3 regions of the Arthrobacter sp. U41 genome follow, and region 1 is predicted to be linked to each of the others. Evidence: predicted binding sites of a transcription regulator. Region 1 holds the regulator's gene; each other region holds the start of a gene.
The links. The regulator LexA, encoded in region 1, represses DNA repair genes until DNA is damaged. The targets are predictions, from matches to a motif close to TCGAACANNTGTTCGA.
Positions count from the first base shown of each region.

Region 2: ruvA (Holliday junction branch migration protein RuvA) is a predicted target of LexA. The motif match lies at 5,781-5,796, and genes of this name have one in related genera.
Region 3: ASPU41_RS05330 (shikimate dehydrogenase) is a predicted target of LexA. The motif match lies at 5,480-5,495, and genes of this name have one in related genera.

Region 1 covers NZ_CP015732.1:2,757,429-2,767,533, reverse strand. The annotation lists gene ASPU41_RS12610 (SseB family protein) at 1-710, opposite strand, end outside; gene priA (bifunctional 1-(5-phosphoribosyl)-5-((5-phosphoribosylamino)methylideneamino)imidazole-4-carboxamide isomerase/phosphoribosylanthranilate isomerase PriA) at 723-1,469, opposite strand; gene ASPU41_RS23050 (hypothetical protein) at 1,548-1,706, opposite strand; gene hisH (imidazole glycerol phosphate synthase subunit HisH) at 1,707-2,462, opposite strand; gene hisB (imidazoleglycerol-phosphate dehydratase HisB) at 2,459-3,085, opposite strand; gene ASPU41_RS12590 (histidinol-phosphate transaminase) at 3,151-4,269, opposite strand; gene ASPU41_RS12585 (LysM peptidoglycan-binding domain-containing protein) at 4,326-4,826, opposite strand; gene lexA (transcriptional repressor LexA) at 5,166-5,915, shown strand; gene ASPU41_RS12575 (ATP-dependent DNA helicase) at 6,001-8,127, opposite strand; gene hflX (GTPase HflX) at 8,120-9,688, opposite strand.
Region 2 covers NZ_CP015732.1:3,761,860-3,771,964, reverse strand. The annotation lists gene ASPU41_RS17170 (CapA family protein) at 1-132, shown strand, start outside; gene ASPU41_RS17165 (alpha/beta fold hydrolase) at 156-992, shown strand; gene ASPU41_RS17160 (GNAT family N-acetyltransferase) at 1,024-1,512, opposite strand; gene ASPU41_RS17155 (type 1 glutamine amidotransferase) at 1,534-2,211, opposite strand; gene ASPU41_RS17150 (Mur ligase family protein) at 2,328-3,617, opposite strand; gene pdxT (pyridoxal 5'-phosphate synthase glutaminase subunit PdxT) at 3,699-4,400, shown strand; gene ASPU41_RS17140 (YebC/PmpR family DNA-binding transcriptional regulator) at 4,404-5,159, shown strand; gene ruvC (crossover junction endodeoxyribonuclease RuvC) at 5,156-5,743, shown strand; gene ruvA (Holliday junction branch migration protein RuvA) at 5,848-6,495, shown strand; gene ruvB (Holliday junction branch migration DNA helicase RuvB) at 6,488-7,600, shown strand; gene yajC (preprotein translocase subunit YajC) at 7,838-8,245, shown strand; gene secD (protein translocase subunit SecD) at 8,352-10,105, shown strand, end outside.
Region 3 covers NZ_CP015732.1:1,129,164-1,139,268, forward strand. The annotation lists gene ASPU41_RS05310 (lyase family protein) at 1-1,035, opposite strand, end outside; gene pcaG (protocatechuate 3,4-dioxygenase subunit alpha) at 1,032-1,598, opposite strand; gene pcaH (protocatechuate 3,4-dioxygenase subunit beta) at 1,606-2,502, opposite strand; gene ASPU41_RS05325 (bifunctional sugar phosphate isomerase/epimerase/4-hydroxyphenylpyruvate dioxygenase family protein) at 2,542-4,497, opposite strand; gene ASPU41_RS05330 (shikimate dehydrogenase) at 4,497-5,378, opposite strand; gene ASPU41_RS05335 (IclR family transcriptional regulator) at 5,542-6,384, opposite strand; gene ASPU41_RS05340 (MFS transporter) at 6,610-7,929, shown strand; gene ASPU41_RS05345 (ATP-dependent DNA ligase) at 8,091-9,167, opposite strand; gene ASPU41_RS05350 (TIGR03885 family FMN-dependent LLM class oxidoreductase) at 9,262-10,105, shown strand, end outside.

The DNA of each region.
Region 1 (10,105 bases):
GACGTCACCGAGGCAACTCCGCCGCCGGGATGAATTTCAACACGGCGGACGGCGGGAAAGCCAGCCGCGGCCTCACCGAGGCTCCGGGCGAGCCCGGGATCAGCATAGGACGGGGTCCAGTCCCGCTGCTGCGCTAGGGCCCACACCGCGGGCCGGCGCACCACGAAGGTGAGCGTTGAGCCGGGGTCCAGCACGAGCAGCTCCGCGCCCTCGGCGACCGCGGAGAGTGCCGCACGGGCAGCGTACACGGCCACCGGGCGGGCCTCGGGGTGCCAGGCCTTCAGTGCGGCGGCGGAGGTGAACACCGGCATCGCCGTCCGGCCGTCCGGGGCCTTGAGGGTCACGAGGGCCATGTCGGCCTGTTTGTCGGCCTGCAGCCCGCCGGCACCGTGGCTTTCTTCGGCGAGCGTGGCGAGGATCGGCACAAAAACCCGCGCCGGGGCCAGTGCGGCCACCACCGCGGCCTCGTCGCCGTCGCCGGACACGAGGGCAGCCAGCGCGGCGAGGTAACCGGCGTCGGCCGCGCCGTCGTCGTCCTCGAAGTTGTGGATCCTGGCGCTGTCCCCGGCGAGGCTGCGGCCGGACCAGGGCTGGCCGGCCGAGTCCGCCGCCCCGCCGGCTCCGGCCAGGGCGGCGGCGATATGGCCGGGCAGCTGCCGCGGCTGGGCTGGGGTGTCGGCGGCGCCGTTGCCGGCTGGCCGGTTCTCCATGCTGCGGACCGGCTAGCGGCGGCCGGCGACGTCGAGGGCCTCGGGCAGCGTGAAGTTGCCGTTGTAGAGGGCCTTGCCGACGATGGCACCCTCGACGCCGAGCGGCACGAGGGAGCGCAGCACCTTGAGGTCATCCAGGCTGGAAATCCCGCCGGAGGCGACCACGGGCTTGCCGGTCTTCTCGACCATCTGGCGCAGCAGTTCGACGTTGGGGCCCTGCAGGGTGCCGTCCTTGGTGACGTCGGTGACGACGTAGCGGGAGCAGCCGGCCTCCTCCAGCCGTCCAAGGACGTCCCAAAGGTCACCGCCCTCCTTGGTCCAGCCGCGGCCGGCCAAAGTGGTGCCGCGGACGTCCAGCCCGACGGCGATCCTGTCGCCGAAGCGCTCGATTACCCGGGCAGTCCACTCCGGGTTCTCCAGCGCCGCGGTGCCGAGGTTCACTCGGGCCACGCCCAGCCCGAGGGCCTTCTCAAGCGACTCGTCGTCGCGCAGGCCGCCGGAGAGCTCGACCTTGATGTCGAGCCGGCCGACTACTTCACGGAGCAGGTCAGCGTTCGAACCGCGGCCGAAGGCTGCGTCGAGGTCGACCAGGTGGACCCATTCCGCCCCCTGCTGCTGCCAGTTGAGCGCGGCTTCCAGGGGAGTGCCGTAGCTCGTTTCACTGCCGGCCTCGCCCTGGACAAGGCGGACTGCCTGGCCGTTGACAACGTCGACGGCGGGCAGCAGCTCCAGCACGGGCAGCGGGGTTTCGGTGGTCATTGGGGATCCTCAGCTCTTCGGGGACGGCTCTTCAGGGACGGCAGGGGGTTCGGCGGTGCAGTGCGTCAGTGCAGTGCCTCAGGCAGCGGGCAGCGTCAGGAGGTAGGCGGCGAGCAGCGCCATGGCGGCCAGGACGTAAAACACGGCCTGGACCCAGCGCGGGCTGTTCTGCTGGCGGAAGGACAGTCCCCCGCCGACCAGCAGGCCGGCGAGCCCCATCAGCACGATCGACCACATTTAGGCGGTCCCGGCTTCCGGGGCCTGGGCTGTTCCGGTTTCGGATTGGCGCCGCAGCCCCTCCACCCAGTTGCGCAGCAGGCGCGCACCGGCGTCGCCGGACTTCTCCGGGTGGAACTGCGTGGCGCACAACGGTCCGTTCTCCACGGCCGCGATGAACGGGGCACCGTGCTCGGACCAGGTGACCAGCGGCGCCGTCATCCGCGGCTGGATCACGTCGAAATCCCACTTCTGCACACCGTAGGAGTGGACGAAGTAAAAGCGCTCGTGCTCGACTCCGGCGAAGAGCCGGGAGCCTTCCGGAACGGAGACGGTGTTCCAGCCCATGTGCGGCACAACGTCGGCCGGGAGGAGCTCGACCCTGCCGGGCCACTCCCCCATGCCTTCGGCCTCGGTACCGTGCTCGACGCCGGCCTCGAAGAGGACCTGCAGGCCCACGCAGATGGCCAGGACAGGGCGGCCACCGGCGACGCGGCGGCCGATCATGCGGATGGCGTCGACGGCTTTGAGCTCACGCATCACCGTCTCGAACGCCCCGACGCCGGGGACCACGAGGCCATCGGCGTTGAGCACATCCTCCGGCCTGGAGCTGAGGATGACCTCGGCCCCGGCGCGTTCGAGGGCGCGGACAGCCGAGCGGACGTTTCCGGAGCCGTAATCGAGGACCGTGACGGTGGGTTTGCCCTGGGGCGACGCCGGCTTCCGGCCGGCGTCGGGGTCGATGATGGCGCCGTCCCTCAGCACTTTGCCGGTCACAGCGCACCCTTGGTGGACGGGATGCCCTTGACCCGGGGGTCCGGTTCGACGGCGGCGCGCAGGGCGCGCGCGAAGGCCTTGAACTGGGCCTCGACGATGTGGTGCGGATCCCGGCCGGCGGTGACGTTCATGTGCAGGCAGATTCCGGCGTGCAGGGTGATCGCCTCGAAGACGTGGCGCGTCAGGGAACCGGTGAAGTGCCCGCCGATCAGGTGGTACTCCTGGCCTGCAGGCTCCCCGCCGTGCACGAGGTACGGGCGGCCGGAAACGTCGACGACGGCGTGTGCGAGGGCCTCGTCGAGGGGAACCGTGGCTTCGCCGAACCGGCGGATCCCGGCCTTGTTCCCCAGCGCGGTGCGCAGGACCTCGCCGAAGGTGATGGCAACATCCTCGACCGTGTGGTGGACGTCAATGTGCGTGTCGCCGGTGGCCTTGACCGTCATGTCGATCAGGGAGTGCTTGCTCAGTGCCGTCAGCATGTGGTCGTAGAACGGGACCGAGGTGCTGATGTCCGAGACGCCGGTGCCGTCCAGGTTGATCTCGACCAGCACGGATGACTCGCTGGTGGTCCGTTCCATGCGTGCGGTCCGGCCCTCGGCAGCGGTTGATCCGGTGTTGCTCATGTGGGTGTCCTTTGGATGACGACGGTGCCCGGCGAACAGGGCAGGGTGGATGTCCTGGGTTAAGTCTAGGCGGGCTGCACTGCGCGGCCGGCCAGGATCCGTTCGAGGGCTTCGAGGAAGGCTGTGGTTTCCGTCTCAGTGCCTGCGGTGACGCGCAGGTGCCCCGGGATGCCAACGTCCCGGATGAGCACCCCGGCATCGAGCAGGCCCTGCCAGACCTCGTGCGGGTTGTCGAGACCGCCGAAGAAGACATAGTTCGAGTCGGAGGCGGCCGGTTTGAGGCCCATCCGCTGCAGTTCGGACACGATCCTGTCCCGCTGGCGCTTGATGTCCTCGACGTCGGCCATCAGTGCGACGCGGTGGTGCAGGGCGGCCAGGGCTGTCGCCTGGGTGATGGCGGAGAGGTGGTACGGGAGCCGGACCAGGCGCAGGGCGTCCGTTACCTCGGGCGCTGCCGCCATGTAGCCCACCCGGGCGCCGGCAAGGGCGAAGGCCTTGCTCATGGTGCGCGAGACAATCAGCCGTTCCCGGCCGGGCAGCAGGGCGAGGGCGCTGGGTGTGCCGTCATGGGCGAACTCGTGGTAGGCCTCGTCGACGATCACGATGGTCTGGCTGGCTTCGCCGGCCTCGTAGACGGCCTCCACGACGTCCAGCCCCAGCCCGGTGCCGGTGGGGTTGTTCGGGGAGCACAGGAAAACGATGTTCGGCGCAAGATCGCGGACCTGGCGGGCTGCCGATGCGGCGCTGAGTCCATAGTCGTCGGCGCGGACCCCGACGATGTATCCGGTGTCCGTGCCGGAGGCCAGCAGCGGGTACATGGAGTACGTGGGAGGGAAGCCGAGGGCGGTCCGTCCCGGGCCGCCGAAGGCCTGAAGGATCTGCTGGAGCACCTCATTGGAGCCGTTCGCCGCCCAGATGTTCTCCGCACCCAGTCCGTGCCCGAGGTATTCGGCGAGGGCTTCGCGCAGTTCCGTGAACTCGCGGTCCGGATAGCGGTTCAGGCCGGCGGCGGCAATCGTGACGGCCTCGGCGATGGCGGCCCGCACGTCAGCCGGGACACCATGGGTGTTCTCATTGACGTTGAGCAGGATGGGGACGTCCAGCTGCGGCGCGCCGTACGGCGTCAGGCCGCGCAGATTCGTCCGGAGGGGAAGTCGGTTCAGGCGCTCTAACTGGTCAGTCACTTCACTAGTTTAAGTGAGATCGCCGCAGGCCCTGAAACTGTGACGGATCGACGGCGTTACTGGGACGGAATGAACAGTGCCTGGCCCGGCACGACGCGGGCTGCCTCGAGGTTGTTCAGCTGGATGATGTCGTCGACGACGTCGCGGGGATCCCGCTCCGGCGCCACCACCTCGGCGATGGCCCAGAGGGACTCACCGGCCTGCACCGTAACGGTCACCGTCGGGGTCAGTGACAGTTCGGCGGCGGAGTCCGCTGCCTTGGCGGGGGCGTTGAGGAAGCCGCTGAAGGAAAGGATCAGCGCCGCCAGCAGGATCAGCGGCACCCCAATGAAGACAAAGCGGCCGCGCCGGGTGAGCCTGAGCGGAGCCTGCCTGGCCCGCTGACCGGATCCGGCCGGGCTCTGCACCGCGGCCGGGCTGCGCCGCGCAGCGGACGCGCCGCCGTCGGCCCGGCCGGCAGGGTCGTGCCGGCCGGCGGGCGCACCGCCGCCGGGGCGGCCGTAGTTGCCGAATGCGTCGCGGCCGAAAGTGTCGTGAAACGCGCTTGATACTGACATGAACTGAGCCCTCCTGGACCATACTGTGCCGCCCGGCGTACTCCACGTACCTGCCGCCAACCGGCCTAACCTTCGAACAAAGAACCGAACGTCATGCTGTGCCCGAGCCGGGTCCGACTAGAACACATATTCGAACCCTGCTTGTTCTGTTTTAGCACCTATTGACGAACATTGTCGAGACTCGCTAGAACAAATGTTTGAAAAAGCCGTGTGGCTGGCCTACGTTTGAGTCAAGAACAACCACTTCTGCAGTTGATCAGCAGGGTCTGACATTTCAGGCCGGAGGTTCCCGGAAGCCGCAGCCACGGCGGCCGGGGGAACGGAAAGGCGTTGGCGAACATGGCAGCACAAGCCACCGGCGGCAGGGCCACCCAGCGGAGCCCGCAGGCAGCCCGGCCACCCAAGAGCCTTACGGTCCGGCAGAAGAAGATCCTGGAAACCATCCAGCGCTCCGTAACGGACAACGGCTACCCGCCGTCCATGCGCGAGATCGGCGACACCGTCGGCCTGGCCAGCCTTTCCAGCGTGACCCACCAGCTCTCCCAGCTCGAAAAGCTCGGCTACCTGCGGCGCGATCCCAAGCGTCCCCGCGCCATGGAAGTGCTGATGCCGTTGACCCTCGATGAGGGCACCACAAAGATCTCGGGAGTTGCGAAGCCCGGCGGCCTGCGCACTGTCGGCGGCCTGTCTGTTTCCGAACTGGCCAGCGCCACCGACACCGCCATGGTGCCGCTGGTGGGCCGCATCGCAGCAGGCGGGCCGATCCTGGCCGACCAGGTCGTCGAGGACGTTATGCCGCTGCCCCGCCAGCTGGTGGGCCACGGTGATCTGTTTATGCTCAAGGTCGCAGGGGATTCGATGATTGACGCAGCCATCTGTGACGGTGACTGGGTGGTGGTCCGCCAGCAGGGCGACGCCGTCAACGGTGACATTGTCGCGGCCCTGCTGGACGACGAGGCAACAGTCAAGACCTTCCGGCAGCGCGACGGCCACACCTGGCTGCTGCCGCAGAACACCCAGTACGAGCCCATCCTCGGCGATCACGCCGTCATCATGGGCAAGGTCGTCTCGGTGCTGCGCTCCCTTTAGCAGCGGGAGGACCAGCACCCCCGAAAGCTGCCGCAAGGGCCCCGCCGGATTCGGCGGGGCCCTTGCGCGTTTCTGCGCCCCGCGGTTACGTGGCGGGCTGCCCGGATTCCTTCGAGAGGCGCTCCAGGGCCGCGACGGCGACCGCGGGGTCGGTGGTGGGCCAGAACGGGGGCAGGGAGGCCCGAAGGAACCCCCCGTAGCGCTCGGTGGACAGCCGCGAGTCGAGCACGGCCACCACTCCCCTGTCCGTCGTGGTGCGGATCAGCCGGCCGGCACCCTGGGCCAGGCGGATGGCGGCGTGGGTCGCGGAAACACTCATGAAGCCGTTGCCGCCGGCCTGGGCCACCGCCCGGGACCGCGCCGTCATCAGGGGATCATCCGGCCGCGGGAACGGAATGCGGTCGATCACGACCAGGCGGCAGGAGATTCCCGGCACGTCGACGCCCTGCCACAGGGACATGGTGCCAAAAAGGCAGGTGTCCGGTTCGTCGGCGAACTGCTTCACGAGCGCGGTCATGGTCGAATCGCCCTGGCAGAGGATGCTCATGTCCAGCCGGGGACGCATGGCTTCGGCGGCGTCCTCGGCGGCGCGCCGGGAGGAGAACAGGCACAGGGCTCCGCCGCCGGAGGCCCGGATCAGCTTCTCGAGCTCGTCGAGGGCTTCCGGGGATGAGCCGCGGCCGGGCTTGGGCAGGTGCTTGGCTACATAGAGGATGCCCTGTTTGGGGTATTCGAAGGGGGAGCCGACGTCGACCCCGGTCCAGCTGGGGGCCCCGGGTCCGACCAGGCCAAGGCCGCCCGCGGCCGGTTCGAAAGCGGACCCGATCGCCAGCGTCGCCGAGGTCAGGATGACGGTGTGGTCCGCGAACAGTCCCTCCCGGAGCCGTCCGGCAACGCTGAGCGGGGCGATGTTGATCAGGGCCGGGGCGGACTCGTCCGGCTGGGCGTAGCCCTGCTGCGGGTCGAAGGTGCTGTTGCGGGAAAACCAGACCACCTCGCGGTTTTCGCGGGCGGCGAGCAGCCGTTCGCAGAGTTCCAGGATCACCATCAGGCGGGAGCGCGCGAGCTGGCGGCCGCCGTCGGCCGTGTTGGCGCTGTCGCCCTTGGAATCTGAGAGGGCCGCGCGGCAGGCGTCCCGCAGCTGGTCCACGCAGTCCAGCTGTTCGCTGTTGAGGCCGTTGGGCATGAGTCCGCCGGGGACCCCTTCAATGGCTAGTTCGAGGTTGGACGCGGCGTTGTTCAGTGCGTCCACGGTGATGCCGGTGTTTTTCCGCGCGCCGGACGCGGCGACGTGGACCATCGCGACGGAAAGCTGGCCGGTCACGGCACCGGTCACGCGGTCCTGCAGCTCGTGGGCTTCATCGACCACCACGACATCGTATTCCGGCAGGACGGCGAGGCCCTCGAAGGCGCTGACGGCAAGCATGGCGTGGTTGGTGACGACGAGGTCGGCGTCGGCGGCGTTCTGCCGGGCGAGTTCGCTGAAGCACTCGGCGGCCAGCGGGCATTTCTGGGCGCCGAGGCACTCCATCGACGTGACGGAGACCTGCCGCCAGGCGCGGTCGGTTACGCCGGGCAGGAGTTCGTCACGGTCCCCCGTCACGGTGTCCTCGGCCCATTCGCGCAGCCGGACGACTTCCTTGCCGAGCTGGGACGACGGGCCGCCCATCGCCGCGGCGAAGTGCGGTACCGAGGTGTCCTCGCCGAGCGAGAAGAGCTGCCCTTCGGAGGGTTCTTCCGAGGGGAAGCCGCCTTCGAGCTTGTGGCGGCAGACGTAATTGGAACGGCCCTTGACGAGGGCGACCTTGACGGGCCGCTCCAGCGCCGGGGTGATGGTCTTCAGCAGCCGGGGCAGGTCGCGTCCGACGATCTGGGTCTGCAGGGCCAGGGTGGCGGTGGAGACCAGGGTGGGCTTGTCGCTGACGAGGGAATGGGCGATCAGCGGGATCAGGTAGGCGAGGGACTTGCCGGTTCCGGTTCCGGCCTGGACCAGCAGGTGGTCGCCGCTGTCAATCGCGTGCGCCACCTGCCGGGCCATTTCGTGCTGGCCGTCGCGGCTCTGGCCGCCCATGCCGGACACGGCCCGGTCGAGCAGTTCGATGACGAACTCCTCGCCGGCCGGCCCGTTTTTGCGTGCCGGGGGTTCCTGCGGTGCGGGGTCGTCCCCCGCCGGATCGCTCGTGTCCGGCCCGGCCGCCGCTGCCTCAGTCATTGCTGATGAACGAATCCAGTTCAGCGGCGAAACCCTCGCGCACCATCACAACGGCACGGGTGCCCGCTTCCTCGTGGTCGAGGCTGAGGATCTCCGCGTCGGTCTCGTGCAGCTTGCTGAGCAGGTCCCCGCGGTTGTAGGGGATCATCAGTTCCAGCTTCACACTGGGCCGCGGGATGCCCTCGCTGATGGCCTTGAGCAGTTCCGGGATGCCTTCCCCGGTGCGTGCCGACACCACAACGTGGCGCGGTTCGCGCTGCTTGAGCCGTTCGATCACGAAGGGGTCCGCCGCGTCGGCCTTGTTCAGGACGATGATTTCCGGCACCTTGCGGGCGTCGACTTCGCTGAACACCTTGCGGACGGCGGCGATCTGGCCTTCCGGGTCCGGGTGGGAGACGTCCACGACGTGCAGGATCAGGTCCGCATCGGCAACTTCTTCCAGGGTGGAGCGGAAAGCCTCCACGAGCTGGGTCGGCAGCGAACGGACAAAGCCCACGGTGTCGGCAAGGGTGTAGCCCAGCCCGTCCGCGGTTTCGGCTTTGCGGACGGTCGGGTCCAGGGTGGCGAACAGGGCGTTCTCCACCAGGACCCCCGCGTCGGTCAGCCGGTTCAGCAGCGAGGACTTTCCGGCGTTGGTGTACCCGGCGATCGCTACGGACGGCACCGCGTTGCGGCGGCGGTTGGCCCGTTTGGTCTCCCGGGCCGGCTTCATCGCTGCGATTTCGCGGCGCAGCTTGGCCATCCGGGTGCGGATCCGGCGGCGGTCCAGCTCGATCTTGGTCTCACCGGGACCGCGCGAACCCATGCCGGCCCCGGCACCGCCGACCTGGCCGCCGGCCTGGCGGGACATCGAGTCACCCCAGCCGCGCAGGCGCGGGAGCAGATATTCGAGCTGGGCCAGTTCCACCTGGGCCTTGCCCTCGCGGCTCTTGGCATGCTGGGCGAAAATGTCCAGGATCAGGGCCGTGCGGTCGATGACCTTGACCTTGACGATGTCTTCCAGGCTGCGGCGCTGGGACGGGGCCAGTTCGGCGTCGACGACGACGGTGTCCGCGCCCGTGGACATCACGATGTCCTTGAGCTCCTGGGCCTTGCCGGAGCCGAGGAAGGTTCCGGGATCCGGCTTGGCGCGGCGCTGGACGATCCCGTCGAGGACCTCCGACCCGGCCGTTTCGGCGAGGGCGGCGAGTTCGCGGAGGGAGTTCTCCGCGTCGGCGAGGGTGCCTTCGGTCCAGAGGCCGGCCAGTACGACGCGTTCGAGGCGCAGCTGCCGGTATTCGACTTCGGTGACGTCTTCGAGCTCGGTGGACAGCCCGGCGGTACGGCGCAGGGCGTGCCGTTCCTCGAGGTCCTGCTGGTCGCCGTCGTAGTTGCTGTGTTCCTCATCCAGCCGGGAGATCGCCTGCGCCTTGCCGAGCACCGACGTGGGCTCACCGGCAGCGGGGGCTGCCTTCCGGGCAGGGGTTTCCTTGGAGAGGATCCGGTCGATGACAGCCTGGATTTCCGCAGGACTCATGTCCTGGGCTGCTGAATCGGGTCCGGTGTTGGGCTGAGTGGTCATGGTCTCCTTTAGAGGTTCGGCAGTTTCAGAATAGTGCCGATCGGTGCTGTGTGGGGCGGAATTCGCGCTGGGCTGACGAGTGTTGGTCAAACGGGGTCTCCTGGGATGCCTGTGGCAGCGGTGCCGGGGGCAGGGTGGGCTCCGCATCGGAACGGTAATAACAGTGAGGGAACAGGCCTGCTGGCCTTGGGGAGGGAGTGACGGTCCGCCGGGCAGGGCTCCATGAGCGCTGCCGGACTCCAAGTGGATCGGGCGCCAGCCTGTGGTCCCTGCCGGGATCATCGAGGGGGTGGCGCACTGAGCGGAAGGTGACTACCTGCGTCGCTGCGGGGACGGGATTTAACCCGTGCCGGCTACTTGAAGTTAATGAGCATGTATTTAAGAGTAGCAGAAGGTGCCGGCGCGTCCGGCCGGCCA
Region 2 (10,105 bases), 1.0 Mb from region 1:
GACGCCCCGCAGGGTCCCTGCGCCGGTGCCGCGGCTGATGCGGCCACCCGCCAGCGCACCCAGACCGCGGTCGAGTCGATGGGGGCCGCCGCTGCGGGCGCCCACGAACTGCTCATCACCAAGGAACCCTAGGCGCAGCCGGGCGGGAGGTTTTCGTGGGCAAAGTGTCGGCGGCGGACCGGGAACCCCGGAACGGGTCCTTCGCCAATGGCATGGACTACCTGAGCTGGGGCAGCGGCACGGAGACGCTCCTGTTCATCCAGGGCGGCCCCGGGAGTGCGGTTCCCCACGGGGTGCTGCGCCGGATGTTCCGGCGGCAGTTCGACCCCTTTCTGCACGCCGGATACTCCGTCTGGATTGTCACCCGGCGCCGGGCCATGCCGCCGGACCACACGATCGCCGACATGGCGGACGACTACGCACGGCTGATAGCCGAGGAGTTCGGCGGCCGCGTCGGCGTCGTCGTGGCTGAGTCGTTTGGCGGGATGATCGCCCAGTACCTGGCCGCCCGGCATCCCGAATCGTTCGGCCACATGGCCATGGTGGTCACGGCTGCGGAGTTGAGCGACTGGGGCAAGGACGTCGATTCCCGGATGGCGCGCGCCCTGGCGGACGGCGACACTGATGGCGCGGGCACGGTCTTCGCCGAGTATTTGCTGCCGGGCCGGCGCCTGAAGTGGCTGCGGCGGCTGATCGGCCCCGTCATCAGACGCCAACTGCTGAGCGGATCCGATTACCCGCCGCAGGACGTCCTCACCGAGGTGCAGGGCGAAGTGACCTTTAATTCCCGGGCGGTGCTCCCGCAAATCCGACGGCCCGTGCTGCTGATCTGCGGGGGCGCCGACCAGTTCTTCCCCCGCGAGGTCGCCCAGGAAACCGCCGGTCTGATCCCGGACTCCACCCTGATCTGGTACGAGGGCAAGGGCCATCTCAGGGCGGGTTCAAGCGGCCGTGTCGCGCGGGACGTGCTGGCGTTCGCCGGACGAGGCTGAGGCTGCATCCCGGCTGCCGCAGCCGTATGGGCTACGCGCGGCCCTGGTCCCGGCCAGGGCCCAGTTCCAGGGTCATAAAGACGCTATTGGGGTCTTCCCGGTAGTCGGCAAAGGGGGCGCAAATGCTGAATCCGTGACGCTCGTACAGCCGCCGCGCCGGAGCGAAGAAGTCCTGGCTTCCGGTCTCGAGGGACAGGCGCTGATATCCGCCGGCCCGGGCTTCGGCCAGGATACGGGCCAGCAAGAGAGCGGCGATGCCGCGGCCCCGCGCGCGGGCAGCGGTGCGCATGGACTTGATCTCGCCCTGGCCGCCCTGCTGCAGCTGCTTCAGCGCCGCGCAGCCGAGGACTTCGGAACCTTCCCGTGCGGTCCAGAAGGTGATGGCTGGTCCGGCAAGGGCCGCAGAATCGAGGGCGTGCACGCTTTCCGCGGGCGAGGTGGCAAACATGTCCGCGAGGTGCTCGCGAAGAAGTTCCCGGACATCGGCCCGCCCGGGGTCGTCGCGGTCAATCCGGATCATCGTGGCTGGCCGAGGGCGGGCTCAGCGCGGGCGGCGGGCGGCGTGTTCGCGGGCCAGGACGGCGTAGGAGTCGTCCGGGGTGCCCGGGGAGAAGCTGCCGTATTTGCGTTCGACGGCGGTCCGGATGAGGAAATCCGCCAACGCCGGGTTCTTGGGCAACAGTGAGCCGTGCAGATAGCTCGCCACAATGTTCCGGTAGCGCGCGCCTTCCTTGCCGTCCTTGCTGTTGTTGCCGGTGCCCTTGGCGGTGGTTCCCAGCGGCGAGACGCCCGGGCCGAGGGTGGTCTGGCCGCTGTGGTTCTCGTAGCCCAGAACTGTGCCGAATTCGGGAGAGGACACCGACACGTTGCCGATCAGCCGCTCGTCCGTGCCGTGTGTCTCCACGTCCAGGATGCCGATCCCCGGAATGACCGAACCCGTCCGGGTCTTGAAGAATTTCCCGAACAGCTGGTACAGGCCGCAGATGACCAGCATGGGGGTGCCGGCCTCGGCGAGTTCCTTCAGGACGGTTTCGCGCGAGAGCAGATCATCCTGGATGACCAGCTGGCCGCTGTCCTGTCCACCGCCGCCGACGATCAGGTCCACGCCCGCCGGAAACGCGTCGCCGACATTGTATTCGAGCAGCTCCGGCGTGTACCCGTGCCAGCGCAGCCGCTGAGCCAGCACCAGGGCGTTGCCCCAGTCGCCGTAGATGTTCATGTCCCGCGGGTAGAGCTGCAGGACCCGGATCGTTCCCTTGCTCGGCGCCGGGGATTCCTCCGGCGGAAGCTCATGCCCGAAGGAGAGCTTCGCCTCGCTGGACTCGGACTGGGGGGTCATGAGACCACCTCCACTGTGGTGATTTTGGACAGTTCGCGGCGGATGGCCAGCATCGCCGTGTAGGTGCAGAAGATCCGCTTCGGTTTGTCCCTGGCGCCGGCGATGAACGACGCCAGCGCCGGGGCAATCTCCGTGTTCACCGCGCCGATCGCGACGTCGTCGTACTGCAGGCGCAGGGCCATGTCGTAGGCGCGGGAACCGCTCAACTGGTCCACGCCGCCCTCGCGGAGGGTGTCGAACTCGACATCCCAGAGCCAGGACATGTCCCGTCCGTCGGCATAGTTGTCGTTGATCGCGACCATCGTGGCGTAACCCGCGGCCGGGAAGGACTTCAGCCCCAGACGGAAGCCGCTGGGGTTCTTCACCAGGACCAGATCCAGCGGCAGGCCGTCGACGACGAGGCTCTCGCCTCGTCCGAACGCCGGCGCCACCTGGGACAGAGCCTCCAGCAGGCCCTCGTTGTCCGCAACGGCGCCATCTTTGACTGCAATCGCCCGGGCCAGGGTAAGCGCGGCCGCGGCGTTGAAGATGTTGTAGACGCCGCGGAGCTTCATCGCCGTGGTGGCCGTGACGCCGTCGTACTCAAAGTCCGCGTCCGCCGCACCCACACGGCGCAGCACGACGTCGGCGTGCGGCCTGGCGGGGGCCGGCGGCACCGGGCTGCCCGGGGCCGCCCGCATCTCGTCGTCGTTCGGGAAGGTGCTCAGCAGGGAATCATCCAGGCCGAAGTAGAGGACCTCGGGACCGCTGAGCGTGTCCGCTATCCGGGCGACGCGCGGGTCCTCCCGGTTCAGCACGACGGTTCCCGTGGTCTTTGAGGCGATGTGCTGCAGCAGCTGCGCGGTCTTGTCGATCTCGCCAAAGCGGTCCAGCTGGTCCCGCAGGACGTTGAGCAAAAGGCAGTAACGCGGCGGCACCTGGTTGACGAAGTGCACCGCGTGGGCCTCGTCCAGCTCCAGCACGGCGACGTCCGCGTCCAGCCGTCCCCGCCAGTCCACCTCGCCCAGCAGCGCAGCGGCCACGCCGCGGGTGAAGTTGCTGCCCGTGCGGTTGGTGAAAACCTTCAGGCCCTGGCTCTCCAGCAGTTCCACCACCATCTTCGTGGTCGTCGTCTTGCCGTTCGTGCCGCTGACGACGGCGACCCCATGCGGGAGCGTGGACAGCGTCCTGCGCATGAAACCAGGGTCGATCTTTTCAACCACGAGCCCGGGAAGGGCAGAGCCTCCGCCCCTAAGCCGGGAGACCCGGCGGACGAACTTGCCGAGCGGAACACTGAAGTAAAACATGCTCTGTAATATATCCCAGCGGCGGCATGGAAGCCCGCCGGGAGGCGGCCCGGGACGTGTCCGGGCCATTATGCTGGTCCGATGACCAACCCCTCTTCTGCGCTCCCTTCCCGCGCGGGTTCAGGCCTGCGGATCGGCGTCCTGGCACTCCAGGGCGACTTCCGCGAACACCTGCACTCGGTGGAAGACGCCGGCGCCACGGGCATCGGCGTCCGCCGGCCCGCCGAACTCGACGGCCTGGACGGCCTCATCATCCCCGGCGGCGAATCGACCACCATCGACAAGCTGTCCCGGGCCTTCGGGCTCCGCGACCCGCTGCGCCGACGCATCCAGGAGGGACTGCCAGTCTACGGCTCCTGCGCCGGGATGATCCTGCTCGCCGAGGAGATCACCGACCCCGCGAAGGACCTCGCCGGCAACCCGCAGCAGACCTTCGGCGGCCTGGACATCACGGTGCGCCGGAACGCCTTCGGCCGGCAGCGCGAGTCCTTCGAGACGGACCTCGACTTCAAGGGCCTGGAGTTCAGCGCCACCGCAGCGGGCGTGGCCCCGGTCCACGCGGTCTTCATCCGCGGGCCCTGGGTGGAACGCGTTGGCGCGGGCGTGCAGGTCCTCGCCAAAGTCGAGCCTTCCAGGGCTTCCCACCCCGAGGCGCTGGCCGGGACGGCTAGAATTGTTGCAGTGCGTTCCGGCAAGCTGTTGGCCACCTCCTTCCACCCGGAAGTGACGGGGGAGAAGCGCGTGCATGAATTGTTTATTCGAATGATCAGAGGAGAAGCGTAAAGCATGTCAGGCCACTCCAAATGGGCGACGACCAAGCACAAGAAGGCCATCCTCGACAGCCGCCGTGCCAAGTCGTTCGCCAAGCTGATCAAAAACATCGAAGTTGCTGCACGCATGGGCGGCCCGGACCTCGCCGGCAACCCCGGCCTGGAACTCGCCGTCACCAAGGCCAAAAAAACCTCGGTCCCCGCTGACAACATCGACCGCGCCATCAAGCGCGGCGCCGGTCTCACCGGCGAAGTCGTGGACTACACCGAGATCATGTACGAATGCCGCGGGCCGCAGGGCTCGGCGCTGCTGATCGAATGCCTGACGGACAACAAGAACCGTGCCGCCTCCGAGGTCCGGCTCGCGATCTCACGCAACGGCGGCACCATCGCCGACCCGGGTTCGGTCAGCTACCTCTTCTCCCGCAAAGGTGTCGTCACGCTGCCGAAGAGCGGACTGAGCGAGGACGACGTCCTGATGGCAGTGCTCGACGCCGGCGCCGAGGAAGTCAAGGACAACGGCGACAGCTTCGAGATCCACTCCGAGCCGACCGACCTCCAGGCCATCCGCGACGCGCTCAAGGACGCCGGCATCGAGTACGAGACCGACGAAGCCGAGTTCGTCCCGTCCATGCAGGTGCCGCTGGACCTCGAGGCGGCCAAGAAGTTCATGAAGCTCGTCGACGCCCTCGAAGAACTCGACGACGTCCAGAACGTGTACAGCAACGCAGACCTCAGCGACGAAGTGCAGGCCGCACTGGAAGCCGAGTGACCCTTCGCGTCCTCGGCGTCGATCCGGGCCTCACCCGCTGCGGGATCGGCGTCGTGGACGTCGAGAAAAACCGCCGCGCCACCATGGTGGCGTTCGGCGTCGTCGGAAGCTCACCCGCGGAGAGCCTGGACCAGCGCCTGCTGGTCATCGCCACCTCGATCGACGAGTGGCTGGACCGGTACGAACCGCACGTCCTCGCCGTCGAACGGGTCTTCTCCCAGCTCAACGTCAGCACCGTGATGGGCGTCGCCCAGGCATCGGGGGTGGTGATCGCCGCCGCCGCCCGCCGCGGCATCCCGGTCGCCCTGCACACCCCGTCCGAGGTCAAGGCCGCCGTGACCGGCAGCGGAACCTCCAACAAGGATGCCGTCACCAAACTGGTCACCAAGATCCTCCGGCTCGACGCCCCGCCCCGGCCGGCCGACGCCGCCGACGCCCTCGCGCTGGCCATCACCCACGCCTGGCGGTCCGGGGCCGGCACTTCCAACACGGGTGCAGCCACCACCGGAGCGGGCAGCCTGTCCCTGACCCCGGCCCAGCGCGCCTGGGCGGACGCCGAGGCCAAAGCGCGCCGTGCCCGCTGAATGTCCGACTGTCCCGCCTCGGAACTTGGTAGGGTATTCGTAGATATGTTCGGATAGCCGGGTCGTCCGGTTATCTTTTCAGCTGAATTTTCAGGAGCCCGGCTTTGATCAGTTTTCTCCGCGGACCCGTAGCGCACATCGGCCTGGCCTCCGCCGTGATCGACCTCAACGGCGCCGGCATGAGCGTGAACGCCACGCCGCAGACCCTCAGCAGGCTCCGCATCGGCGAGGAGGGGAAGCTCTTCACCTCCCTGATCGTGCGTGAGGACTCGCTCACGCTGTTCGGATTCGGCTCCGACGACGAACGGGAAGTTTTCGACATCCTGCTCAGCGTCAGCGGCGTCGGACCCCGGCTGGCGCTGGCCGTCCTCGCCGTGCACGAGCCCGAGGCGATCCGCGTCGCCGCGCACTCCGGCGACGGCAAGGCCTTCACCAAGGTGCCCGGTATCGGACCCAAGGTCGCCGGCCGGATCGTGCTTGAACTGGCCGGGAAGCTGGTGCCGCACGGCACCGCCCCCGGCACCACGGCTCCGGCGGCAAACTCCGAAGCGGTCTGGAAGCCCCAGGTCGTTGCGGCCATGACGAGTCTGGGCTGGTCCGAAAAGGACGCCACGTCCAGCATCGATAAATCCCTGGCGGATTCACCCGAACTGGCTGACAAGGGCAACGTGGCTGAGATCCTCCGCGCAACCCTCCGCTGGCTGGGCCAGGACGGCGCCCGTGCCGGGAACAGGGTAGGCGCCCGTGGCTGAGCCGTCGATTGTCACCGGGGGAGAGGAGCCGGAGGAGCGGGTCATCGAAGCCGCCCTCAGGCCCAAGAACCTCCACGACTTCGTCGGCCAGCACCGGGTCCGCAAACAGCTCTCGCTGGTCCTGGAGGCCTCACGCATGCGCGGCCGCAGTGCCGACCACGTCCTGCTCTCCGGCCCTCCCGGGCTGGGGAAGACCACGCTGTCGATGATTATCGCGGCCGAGATGAACGCCCCGCTGCGGATCAGCAGCGGACCCGCCATCCAGCACGCGGGGGACCTGGCCGCCATCCTGTCCTCGCTCTCCGAAGGCGAAGTGCTCTTCCTCGACGAGATCCACCGGATGTCCCGGCCTGCCGAGGAAATGCTTTACATGGCAATGGAGGATTTCCGGGTCGACATCGTCGTCGGAAAGGGCGCCGGCGCCACCGCGATCCCGCTTGAAATTCCGCCGTTCACCCTGGTAGGTGCCACCACCCGGGCGGGCCTGCTTCCCGGGCCGCTCCGGGACCGCTTCGGCTTCACCGGCCACCTGGAGTTCTACTCCGTGGCCGAACTGGAACTGGTGCTCCGGCGATCCGCCGGTCTCCTGGACCTCAAGGTCAATTCCGCCGGCTTCAGCGAAATCGCGGGGCGGTCCCGCGGCACGCCCCGCATCGCCAACCGGCTCCTGCGCCGGGTCCGCGACTGGGCGCTGGTGCACGGAATCGAGCAGATCGATGCCCGGGCCGCCTCCGCGGCGCTGGACATGTATGAAGTGGACAAGCGTGGCCTGGACCGGCTCGACCGGGCCGTCCTCGAAGCCCTCATCACCAAATTCGGCGGAGGGCCCGTGGGCCTGTCCACGCTGGCCATCGCGGTCGGTGAAGAGACCGAAACCGTGGAAACCGTCGCCGAGCCGTACCTCGTCCGCGAGGGACTCCTGGGGCGCACCCCGCGGGGGAGGATCGCACTCGCGCCGGCCTGGACGCACCTCGGTTTCGCGGTGCCGCCGGGAATCTTCGCGCAGGACCCGCTGGAGCTCTTCCGGGCGGAGGACGAGGCCGCGGATCCAGATGACGGGCCCGGCCAGGGCGCTGATCCGGAATGGATCCGTAATAGTCAATAGCACCGCTCCGTAACCTTTTCCCTCTAGACTGGAATGACGCTCGGCACGTTCGGGTCTTTGTTTCTGTGGGCGGCCAGCACCTGGCCGCCGTCGGCTCGGCCTGATTCCCTGCCAGCCGCCCGAAGCGAAGCGGACGTTGCTGTAAAACCAGCTACGCAAGTACAGAACGGAACTATTCCTGTGTTCGGACTTATTTCTGCCCAGACCCAGCCGCAGGCCGGCGGCGGCATCGACATCATGACCATCCTGCTGTTCGCCATGCTCGGCGTCTTCGTCTTCATGATGTTCCGCCGCAACAAGAAGACGCAGCAGCAGCAGGCGCAGCTCCAGTCGAAGTTTGCCCCTGGTGTCGAGGTCATGACGAGCTTCGGCCTGTACGGCCGCATCGTCGAGATCGACGAGGAAGAGAACAAGGTCCTGCTGGAACTCTCCCCGGGCAACACCGCCACCGTGCACCGCCAGGCCGTCACGAAGATTGTCGAGCCGGTTGTCGCTGACGAGGAGCCCGCGGTCGTTCCCAACGACGCATCCTCGCTGACCACGCACGAGACCGACAGCCCCGCTCCGGTCAGCGAAGCCCCGCGCGAGGAGACCCCGGAAGAAACCCTGCGCCGCCTCAACAACGAAGGCAAAAAAGACAGCTAGTCTGCCTCTTTGAGCTATCCCGCGAAGTAACGGCTGCGGGCAACCGCCGGTGCGGACCCGTCTGGGCCGCCCGGCGGTTCCTCCGTAATTAAGAGAAAGATCGACAATGGCACGAACTGGCCCCAAAAACTCAGCCCTCAGGGTGCTGGTCTGGCTCGGCGTTATCCTCGCCGTCCTGACCGCCGTCCTGGCAGGCGGCACGATGGCCGGCCAGGCGAGCTGGGCTCCCAAGCTCGCCCTGGACCTGGAAGGCGGCACCCAGATGATCCTGGCGCCCAAGGTTGAGGGCGGTTCGGAGATCAACGAAGACCAGCTCAACCAGGCCGTGGCGATCATCCGCCAGCGCGTGGACGGCTCGGGTGTGGCGGAAGCTGAAATCAGCACGCAGTCCGGCCGGAACGTCGTCGTCAGCCTCCCGGGCACACCGTCAAGGGAAACCCGAGCACTGATCCAGGCGTCCGCCGACATGAACTTCCGGCCCGTGCTGCAGGCCGGCCCCGGCGCGGCCGTCCCCGCGGAGTCGCTGACCCCGGTAGAGCAGCTGCCGACACCCACCGCGGAGCCCACCAACGGCAGCGACGTGAACTGGGTTACCCCCGAGCTCTACCAGAAGTTCGAGACGCTCGACTGTGACAACCCGTCGCAGGACAAGCAGGAACGCTCCGACCCGACCAAGCCGCTGGTCACCTGCGAACCGGCCTCCGCCAACTCCCCGGCGATCAAATACATCCTTGGCCCGGTCGAGGTCAAGGGCTCAAACATTTCCGGTTCCTCCTTCCAGCTGCAGCGCGGTGCCCAGGGCGCCGTGACCAACGAGTGGGCTGTGAACATCCAGTTCGACGAGGAGGGCACCGCCAAGTTCAAGGAAGTCACCGAGCGGCTGTACCAGTTCTACATCGCCGGCGGCGGCCAGAGCGGTTCGGATCCGAAGGCCCAGTTCGCGATCGTCCTCGACGACCAGGTCATCTCCGCCCCGCGGTCCCTTGCCGTCATCACGGATGGCCGTCCGCAGATTACCGGCGGATTCACCGAGGAGTCGGCCAAGGCCCTCTCCGACCAGCTTCGTTTCGGCGCCCTGCCGATCAGCTTCGAGATCCAGAGCGAGCAGCAGATCTCGGCAACCCTCGGTGGTGAACAGCTCCGGATGGGTATGCTCGCCGGCCTGGTCGGCCTGCTGCTGGTGGTGGTGTATTCGCTGTTCCAGTACCGGGCGCTGGGCCTGGTCACCGTTGCCTCCCTCGTGGTGGCCGGCGCACTGACGTACCTGGCCATCGCGATCCTCGGCTGGACCGAGAACTACCGGCTGTCCCTCGCCGGCGTCGCAGGCATCATCGTGGCGATCGGCCAGACCGCGGACTCGTTCATCGTCTACTTCGAACGTATCCGTGACGAGCTCCGGGAAGGACGCGGCCTCGTCTCGGCCGTCGAGAACGGCTGGAAGCGTGCCAAGCGCACCGTCCTGGCGTCCAAGGCCGTGAACCTGCTGGCTGCCCTGGTGCTGTACTTCGTGGCGGTGGGCAACGTCCGAGGCTTTGCTTTCACCCTCGGACTGACGGCCATCGCCGACCTCATCGTCGTCTTTATGTTCACCCACCCGACCCTGCAGCTGCTGGCCCGCACCAAGTTCTTTGGTGAAGGCCACCCGCTGTCCGGGCTGGACCCCAAGAGCCTCGGCGCCGGTCCCTTGTACCGGGGCGCGGGCCGGTTCCGCACCCCGGCGGAGAAGCCGGCCGCTGCTGCCGCGCTCCGCGCCAAGAACACCGGCGCCACGGCTGAGGCCGAACGCCGGATGACCATTGCAGAACGACGCCTCGCGGAACGACAGGAACAGCTTGCTGGTTCCTCCAAGAGCACGTCCAA
Region 3 (10,105 bases), 1.6 Mb from region 1:
GGCACCGTCGGGTCGTTCGTCGTTGAAGTTGGCGGCGGCCAGGTGCAGCTGTGCGGCCTGGCCGGGCGCCTGCAGGGCCGCGCTGCGGACCAGCACGGACAGCACCGGGTTCTGCTTCTGCGGCATGGCCGAGGACCCGCCCCGGCCGGCGGCGCGGGGTTCCGCGAGTTCGGCGACCTCGGGGCGGCTGAGGAACAGCACGTCGGAGGCAATCTTGCCCGCGGCGTCGGTCACGGCGGCCAGGGCGTCCCCAAGGGACGTCACAACCAGCCGGTTCGTGTGCCAGGGCGCCGGAACGGCGGCGAGGCCGAGTTCCGCGGCCAGCCGGTCGGAGAGATCAAACGGGGAGAGCCGGGAACCCGGGACCGGCGCCGTGCCCGCTGCAATGGTTGTGGCGGCCAGCACGGTGCCGGCCGCGAGGGTTCCGGCCGCTCCCCCGGTCTGCACCGGGAATTCGAGGGCCTCCAGCCGGCGCGCGGCGGCGGCAAGCCCGTGGAACCATTGGGCCGCCTTGAGTCCGAAGCTGAACGGCAGCGAGTGCTGGGTCAGGCTGCGTCCCACGCACAGCGTGTCCGCATGGTGTGCGGCGAGGGCGGCCAGGGCCGCGGTGGTGGCCCGGAGTTCGGTGAGCAGTGCGCCGACGGCGTCCCGGGCGAGCAGGATCAGCGCGGAATCGAGCACATCCTGGCTGGTCAGCGAGGTGTGTACGGCCTTCCCGGCACCGATGCCCGCCGTATCCAGGGCCTTGACCTGGGCGCGGAGATCCGCCAGCAAGGGGATCACCGGGTTGGCGCCGCCCTGGGCGCGCACGGCAAGGCCCGGGAGGTCATAACGGCCCACCTCGGCGGCCGCGGCGACCACCGCGGCCGCCCCTGCGGGCACCAGGGACGCGCCTTCCAGGACCGTGGCCCAGGCGGCCTCGACCCGGAGAATGGCAGCCAGTACCGCCCGGTCCCCGGTCAGCGCCGCCACGCGGGGTGACGCTGACACGGGACTCAGGAGGCCGACGTCGCCCTCGGCGCCGGGGGAGGTCACTTCGAGGAGCCCTCGAAGTCGAGGAACACCGTCTCGCCCTCGCCCTGGAGCCGGACGTCCCAGGTCAGGCCGCCGTCTGCGTCGCGTCGTGCGATCAGCGTTTTGCGCCGTTCCGGGTCCAGCGAGGACAGCAGCGGATCCGCGGCCAGGGCGTCCACGTTTTCCGGCAGGTAGATCCGGGTGAAGAGCCGGTTCATCAGGCCGCGGGCAAAGACCGCGACAGAGATGAACGGGGCAGCACCTTCCTCGGTGGGACCGGGGTTTACCGTGGTGAAGGTGAAAACACCGGTGTTGCCCACCGCGCTGCGGCCGAAGCCGGTGAAGGTGTAGCCGTCGCGCACCAGCGAACCCGTGTGGTGCGGAACCTTGCCCTCGGCGTCGGCCTGCCAGATCTCCAGGATCGCGTCCGGGATCGGGTGCCCGGCGCCGTCGTACACGGTGCCCTGGAGCCGGATGGAGCCCGGGGAGCCGGGGGCCAGCAGCTCGCGGTCCTTGGTGAAGGGCAGCGCGTAGCCGTAGAACGGTCCCACGGTCTGGCCGGGAGTGGGGGTGAGTTTGGTCATGCTGGCCCTATTCATTCTCGTCTCCTTCTGCGCCTAATGCCTCGTTCTCGGTCCAGGTCCGCTTCGACCCGGTCAGGACGATGTCCCAGTTGTACGCGAGGGCCCATTCCGGCTTGGTCTGCTCGTGGTTGTAGGTGGCCACGAGCCGGTCTCGGGCGTCCTGGTCCACGATCGACTGGTAGATCGGGTCCAGCGGGAAGAGCTGGTCGCCGGGGAAGTACATCTGCGTGACGATCCGCTGGGTGAATTCCTGGCCGAACAGGGAGAAGTGTATGTGGGCCGGACGCCAGGCGTTGAGGTGGTTCTTCCACGGGTAGGCGCCGGGTTTGATGGTGGTGAAGCTGTAGGAGCCGTCGGCGCCCGTGATGCAGCGGCCGACGCCGGTGAAGTTGGGATCCAGCGGTGCCGGGTGCTGGTCCCGCTTGTGGATGTAGCGGCCGGCGGAATTCGCCTGCCAGATCTCCACGAGCTGGCCCGCGACGGGGCGGCCGTCGCCGTCGAGCACACGGCCGGAGACGAGGATGCGTTCGCCCAGCGGTTCACCGTTGTGCGCGATGGTGAGGTCTGCTTCCAGCGCGTGCACGTCCATGTGCCCGAATGCGGGAGAGTACAGCTCGATGGTCTCCGGGTCCGCGTGGTGCAGGTCCTTTGTGGGGTGGCGCAGGACGCTGCTGCGGTACGGGGCATAGTCCAGCCGCGGCTGGGTCTCCGCCGGGGCACCGTTCTGGAGCGCCTGGGCGTAGGCATCGCCGAGCGCCTTCATTTCGGCGCTGAGGTCCGCCTGCGATTCCGCGGCCGCGTCGAGGGGCGCGTACGTCTTCGGTGCGGCCTCCGTGGCTTCGTCGGACACGTCCTCCGTGAGCGGATCCGCGTTGTAGATCTCAAGGTTGATTTCTTCAGGCACAGCAGCCTCCTTTCGTTGGGTGTTGGTGTTTTTGACGGGTCAGGGGGTGAGGTTCAGCTGGTGCAGGTGGTCGTATTGGACGGCGTGCCGTACCGGGGCGTTGGGCGCCCCGTAGCCGTCGTAGGAACCGCGGCGCTCCACCATTTCGAAGAAGACGCTGCCGACGGTGGCGGTGTAGAAGTGCAGGAACTCGCCCTCGGCGTCGCGGTCGTAGAGCAGGTTGAGGTCCCGGAGAGTGGCCAGGAAGGCCGGGTCCAGGCCGAACCGTGCATCGAGATCCTCGTAGTAGTTCTCCGGGATCCGGAGGAAATCAAGGCCGCGCGCCTTGGCGGCCCGGGCCGTCGCCACGAGGTCAACCACCGCAAAGGCGATGTGTTCCTGGTAGGTGGGCCGCTGGCCGGTGCCGGCCGTAGTTCCTGCGGCCGAGTCGGCGCCTTCGCGCTGGATCAGCGGCGCCAGGTTCAGCACCAGGCGCACTCCGCGGTCACGGGTGAGCATCACCTGGGACCGGACCAGCCCGGTGGGGCTCGCGACTTCCGCATACGGCTGAGGTTCCAGGGCCAGGGCGCTGGTATAGAAGAGCACGGCCTCGTCGAAGTGCTGCCAGGGCTGGGCAAGGTTGACGTGGTCGATCACGGCACCCTGTTCCCCGTTCCGGGCGGCGGCGGGGGCTTCCAGTCCCTCGCCGAATTCGCGGGTCCACACGGCGGTGCCGTCGGGGCTGCCCTGGCAGAGGAAAATCTCAGTGGAGTCCGGGGCGGCGAAGCCCTGGAAAATTTCCTCGTCGGCCTGGCTCTTGCGCGGCACGGCGGGGGCCTTGAGCTGCTGGGCCCGGGCCGCGGCAATCACGGGGGAATCAACGTCGAAGCCCAGGGCGGAAATTGCCGGCGCGACGGCGGCCCCGTCGTCGCGGGATTCCTGGGACGAGTCCTCGTTGATGATCACGCGGGCGTTGCCCATGGTCCACAATTGCACATTCTTGGTCCGGTGGCGCCCGTTGAACGCGAAACCGAGCTGTCCCAGCAGGGTTTCCAGTCCGGCGCTGTCCGCGGCCCTGACCTCGGCGAAGTTGAATCCGCCCGGTTCGGCCACCTGCGGGAGCGTGGCCAGTTCCATCGGGTACCGGCGGCGGCCCGTTGCCGGGGCACCGGAACCTTGTCCGCCGGAGGGATTCGCGTCCAGCCACTTCGCGGTCTGCTCCTCGAGCCAGATCAGCGACCGCATCGCGTCCACCGCGGTGCGTTCGACGTCGGACTGGCGGAAGACGTCGTTGAAGACTTCCAGGGAAACCGGCCCGGTGTACCCTGCCCGGACCACGTGGCCGAGGAACTTGGCGAGTTCGAACTGCCCCTCCCCCGGGAACACCCGGAAGTGCCGGCTCCAGGACAGCACGTCCAAGGACAACTTGGGCGCATCGGCCACCTGGACGAAGAAGATCTTCTCCGGGTTGAAGGACTCGATCGGGGCCGTGTCCCAGTCACGGGAGAGGATGTGGAACGAATCGAGGCAGGTGCCCAGGTTGGGGTGGCCCACCGTCTCCACCAGGCGGTGGGCGTGCTCGTAGTCGTTGACGTACTTTCCCCAGGCCAGGGCCTCGTAGGCCACCTTGACGCCGTGGTCCTGGGCAAGGGCAGCGAGGGCGGCGAGCTGTTCCGCCCGGAGTCCGTCGTCATCAATGCTGGCGGTGGCCACGTTGGAGCAGACCAGGATGGTGTCCATGCCGAGGCGGGACATCAGCCGGAACTTCGCCTCCGCCCGGCGCAGGTTGGCGGCAAGCAGCTCGTCGGGCACACTGTCGAAGTCGCGGAACGGCTGGTACAGATCCAGCGTCAGGCCGAGGTCGGCGGCCATCTTCCGGACGTCCTCCGGGCTCAGCGGCGAGGTGACAAGGTCTTGTTCGAAGATTTCGATCCCGTCGAAGCCGGCAATGGCGCAGGCCTGCATCTTCTCCCGCAGTGTGCCGGAGAGGCAGACCGTGGCGATTCCGGTGCGCATCAGACGGCCACCTCTTCGGCTGCGACGAGCTCCAGGAAGTGGGCCCGCATCCGGTCCGCGTCGGCCTCGAGACCGGTGAAGATCCGGAAGGCATCGGCTGCCTGCCCGACCGCCATCCGGCCACCGTCGAGCACGTCGCAGCCCTTGGCCCGGGCTTGCCGGACCAGCTCGGTCTCGATCGGGCGGTACACAATGTCCGCGACCCAGTGCCGGGGTGCCACGAGGGACATGTCCAGCGGCGTCCCGGGGTGGGCGGCCATGCCCACCGGGGTGCAGTGCACCAGGCCATCGGCCAGCGGCATCAGTTGCGGCAGTTCCGCCGTCGTCCGCGCGCTGACCAGCTGGTCCGGGAAGAAGCCTGCGAGTTCGGCGGCGCGTGCCGCGCAGCGGACGGGATCGGTGTCCACAAGGTCGAGCTCCTGGACGCCGGCGGTGAGCAGGGCGTAGGCGACGGCGGACCCGGCGCCGCCGGCGCCGAGCTGCACCACGCGGTTCAGCTTGGCTCCCGGCAGGCCGGTGGCGAGGGCGGCGGCGAACCCGGAGAAGTCGGTGTTGTGGCCGATGAAGCGGCCGTCCCGAATGGTCACGGTGTTGACCGCACCGAGGCGCCGGGCGTCCTGGGTGACCTCGTCCAGGTGTTCCAGGACCAGCTGCTTGCAGGGGTGGGTGATGTTCAGCCCGTTGAACCCCAGGCGGTAGGCGCCGGTCAGGAGTTCGCCGACGCTCTGGCCGGGAAGTCCCAGCTCGGTGAGATCGATGGGGCGGTAGAGGTACCGGAGGCCCTGCACATCGCCTTCGCGTTCATGCATGGGGGGCGTGAGGGACGGCATGACGCCATCGCCTATCAGGCCCACGAGGAAGGACTCTGCTCGATTGCTCATCCGTATAGCTCCTTTGACAACGGCACTCGGCGGGCGGAGACGCTCTGGGCGCAGGCCGCGGGCCGGGTGATGGGGATTACATTAGCGCATTTGTTCACATGTTGCACGTTTGTTCTAGGAACGAACAAATAATTACGGGACGGTGCCGGACAGGCTCGCGGACTCATCCCTGGGGCAGTCGGGCCGACAGCTCCGCCGCCGCCGACTGGAGCAGCGGAACCAGGGCCACGAGGGCCTCTACGCTCATCCGGAAGACCGGAACCGCCGTGGCCAGCGAGGCGAAGGCGTGGCCCTGGGCGTTGAACACCGGGACGGCCACCGCCCGCATGCCCAGTTCGTTTTCCTCGTCCATCACGGCATAGCCGCGCTGGCGGACGAGCCCGATCTCGGCCCGGAAGGCCTCCCGGTCCGTGATCGAAAATTCTGTCAGCGGCTCCAGTTCGAGCTCCTCAACGAGCTGGCTGCGGGTGGCGTCATCGGCGAAGGCCACGAGCACCTTGCCGACCGAGGTGGTGTGCAGTGCGCCCAGATGGCCCGGGTCGCTCGTGACGCGGAAAGTCTGCGGGCCGTCCACCTTGTTGACGGTGAGGTGGTGGTTTCCGTCGCGCACGGACAGGATGGTCGCCTCGCCCGTCTGCTCCGTGACGCGCCGCAGGATGGGCAGGGCGGTGCCGGCGAATCCGTGATGGTTGGACACGCGCTGTCCGAGCTGGAAAATGCGCAGGCCCAGGTGGTAGCGGCGCCCGTCCGGCTCATAGTCCACGAAGCCGTCGCGGGTCAGAGACCCCAGCAGGCGGTAGGTCGTACTGAAGGGCAGCTCCGCGCGGCGGGACAGCTCCGCGGCACTCGCCCCCCGCGGCTCGTCCCCCAGCAGGACCAGCAGGCCCAGGGCCTTGCCGACCATATCCGTCCGGGAGTCGTCCCTGGCGGCTTTAGTGCCCTTGCCGGCGGGAGCCGGAGGGGTGGAGGCGGCCTCAGCCGATTCTGTGTCTTGATTCACACTCATGGTTCAATGCTCTCACATCGTGAGAGCTATTTCTAGATGGTGATTATTTTGGTTGACAAGTGACTGCCCTCACAGCCATGATTGCTACATCGCACAAGTAGCTCCCACCATGTGGCTACTCGTCCGGGTCTTTCCACGAACCTCCTGGTGCCGCACACTTTAAGCCAGCGGCGGCCGAGACCTTCCTGATCCATCCGCGACAATGTCGTCACACAAAGGAACACCATGAGCCAGACACTCCCGTCCACGACGCCGGGCACTGACGTGCCGGCCGGGACGCCGAAGAAGGCAGCCCTCGCCAGCTTCCTGGGCAGCGCCGTCGAGTATTACGACTTCTTTATCTTTGGATCCGCCGCCGCGCTGATCTTCCCCACCGTCTTCTTCCCGGACGCCGGCGCCAACGCGGCGATCATGTCCTTCGCGACCTTCGGCTTCGCCTATGTCGCCCGGCCGGTCGGCGCGGTCATCCTGGGCCACTTCGGTGACCGGGTGGGCCGCCGCAAGGTCCTGATGTTCACCCTCCTGCTGATGGGCGCCTCCACTTTCGTGATCGGCTGCCTGCCCGACTTCAACACCATCGGCTGGTGGGCCCCGGCCCTGCTGGTGCTGGCGCGTCTGTGCCAGGGCCTCTCCGCGGCCGGCGAGCAGGCCGGCGCCTCCTCCATGACCCTGGAGCACGCCCCGGACAACCGCCGCGCCTTCTTCACGTCCTGGACGCTGACCGGAACCCAGGGCGGCCAGATCCTCGCAGCCCTCGTCTTCATCCCCGTCCTGGCCCTGCCGGATGAGATCAAGTACGGCATCGGCTGGCGCATCCCGTTCTGGCTGAGCGCCGTCGTGGTGATTGTTGCGTTCTTCATCCGCCGCACCCTGCACGAGCCGCCGGCCTTCGAGGAAGCCCAGAAGACCGCCCAGATCTCCAAGCTGCCCGTCGCGGACCTGCTCAAGGACCACTGGCGCGATGTCCTCCGCGTCGTCGCCTGCGCCTTCATCGCCGCCGTCTCAACCGTCTTCGGCACCCTGGCCATCAGCTACGCCAAGAACGTCGCCGGCGTGGACGGCACGACCACCCTCTGGCTCGTCGTCGGCGCCAACGTGGTTGCCCTCGGCACCCAGCCGCTCTTCGGCAAGCTCGCGGACCGGATCGGCCGCAAGCCGGTCTTTATCTACGGCGCGCTGGCCAGCGCGGTCCTGACTCCGCTGTTCCTGCTCAGCCTTGAGTCCGGCAGCGTCCCGCTGATGTTCCTGGCCGCGATCGGTTTCTTCTCCTTTGGCTACGCGGCGTCCAACGCCGTCTGGCCCGCGTTCTACGCGGAAATGTTCAGCACCAAGGTCCGCTTCTCCGGCCTGGCCATCGGCACCCAGCTCGGCTTCCTGATGGCGGGCTTCGCCCCGGCGATCGTCGCGGCCATGGGCGGCATCAGGCCCGGCGGCTGGGTCCAGATCAGCATCTTCACTGCCGTCATCTGCGTCATCTCGGCCGTCTCGGCACTGACCGCGAAGGAATCCTTCAAGATTCCCACCAAGGAGCTCGGCCTCAAGTAACCGGCCGCAGCGTTCCCGCCCGGTTGCTTCGGGCCGCAACACCGGAAGCCCGGCGTGTTCACAGGACACGCCGGGCTTTTCCGTGTCCGGGGACGGCCGCGGAACAGCAACCCGGCGGGAACGCCGGGCAGCCGCCCCCGGGACCGGGCGGGAGCCCAGGGTCAGTCCTGGCGGGCGCCCAGCACCTCTGCCAGATCGAACCTGACCGGTTCCTCAAGCTGTTCGTAGGTGCAGGACCGCGGGTCCCGGTCCGGGCGCCAGCGGACGAACTGCGCCGTGTGGCGGAACCGTTCGCCTTCCATGTGGTCGTATTTCACTTCCACCACCCGCTCCGGGCGGAGCGGGGTGAAGGAGAGGTCCTTGCCTCCGCTCCACCGGCTGCCTTCGGCATTGCGCGGCGTCCGGGTCCCGTCCTCCTGCCGGTCCCAGGCCCAGGGGTGCTCGTCGAAGCCGGTCACGAGCGGCTGGAGTTCCTCGAAGAGTTCCTTCCGGCGTTGCATCGGGAAGGCCCCGACCACACCGACATTGGCGAGTCCGCCGTCGTCGCCGTAGAGCCCCAGCAGCAGCGAGCCGATCCGGTCCGGCCCGGAGGTGTGGACGCGGTACCCGGCGAGGACGCAGTCTGCGGTGCGTTCGTGCTTGATCTTGAACATGGTGCGCTTGTCCGGCAGGTACTGCCCGTCCAGCGGTTTGGCCACGACCCCATCGAGGCCGGCCCCCTCGAACTGGTGGAACCACTCCTCGGCGGTTCCCTTGTCCCGGGTCGCGGCGGTGAGGTGGATCGGCGCCGCACTCCCGGCCAGCACGCGTTCCAGCGCCGCGCGCCGTTCGGCGAAGGGGCGCGCGGTGAGGTCCTCGTCGTCGAGGGCCAGCAGGTCGAACGCGACAAATCTCGCCGGCGTCTGTTCGGCCAGCAGCCGAACCCGGCTTGCCGCGGGATGGATCCGTTGCTGCAGGGTGTCAAAATCGAGCCGGTCGCCGGAGGCACCGATCATGATGATTTCACCGTCGAGCACGCAGCGCGGCGGCAGGTTGGCCTTCAGCGCCTCGACGAGTTCGGGGAAGTAGCGGGTGAGGGGCTTTCCGTTCCGGCTGCCGATCTCCACGTCCTCGCCGTCGCGGAAGATGATGGACCGGAACCCGTCCCACTTCGGTTCGAACATCAGCGGGCCGTCAGGCAGGGCACTTACGGACTTCGCCAGCATGGGCGCGATCGGGGGCATCAGCGGCAGTCGCATAGGCCCCATTCTGGTCCCGCATTCGGCCGTCCGCCAGAGGGATCCGGGCAGATCTTTCCTCGACAAGCGGCCGGGCCGACGGTAGACATGAACGATGGCTACCCTCGGTTTCCACGCATCGCATGAACAGATCAGTCCCGGCCGGCTCCTCAAGGACGTGCAGCTGGCGGAGCAGGCGGGCTTCGACGCCGCCATGTGCTCGGACCACATCGAACCCTGGTCCGCCCGGCAGGGCCATTCCGGCTTCGCCTGGTCCTGGCTGGGGGCCGCCCTGGCAACCACCAAGCTGCGCCTGGGCGTTGTGACAGCGCCGGGCCAGCGCTACCACCCTGCCATCATCGCGCACGCGTCGGCCACGCTGGCGGACATGTTTCCCGGCCGGTTCTGGCTGGCGCCGGGCAGCGGCGAGTACATGAACGAGCACATCACCGGGGAGGTCTGGCCGGACAAGGCGACGCGGCAGCAGCGCCTCGAGGAAGCGGTGCAGGTCATCCGCGAACTCCACGACGGCAAGGAAGTGACCCGGGACGGGCTGGTCACGGTCCAGCAGGCCAGGATCTGGGATGTGCCGGAGATCAAGCCGCCGCTGATCGCTCCAGCCATCAGCGTGGAGACAGCGCGGCGCGGTGCGGCCTGGGCGGACGGGCTGGTCACGGTCAACCAGCCGCACGCGAAGCTGAAGGAAATGCTCGCCGCCTACCGCGACGCCGGCGGCCGCGGCCCCGCCGTCCTGCAGGTCCATCTGGCCTGGGCGCCGTCGGAGCAGGAAGCCGTCGCGGTGGCGATGGACCAGTGGCGCAGCAACGTCTTTGCCCCGCCCATCCCCTGGGATCTTCCGACGGCGGCCCACTTCGACGGCGTCAGCGCCGACGTCGGCGAGGAACAGGTCCGGAACGTCGTGAACATCTCCGCGGACACCGGACAGCATGCGCAGTGGC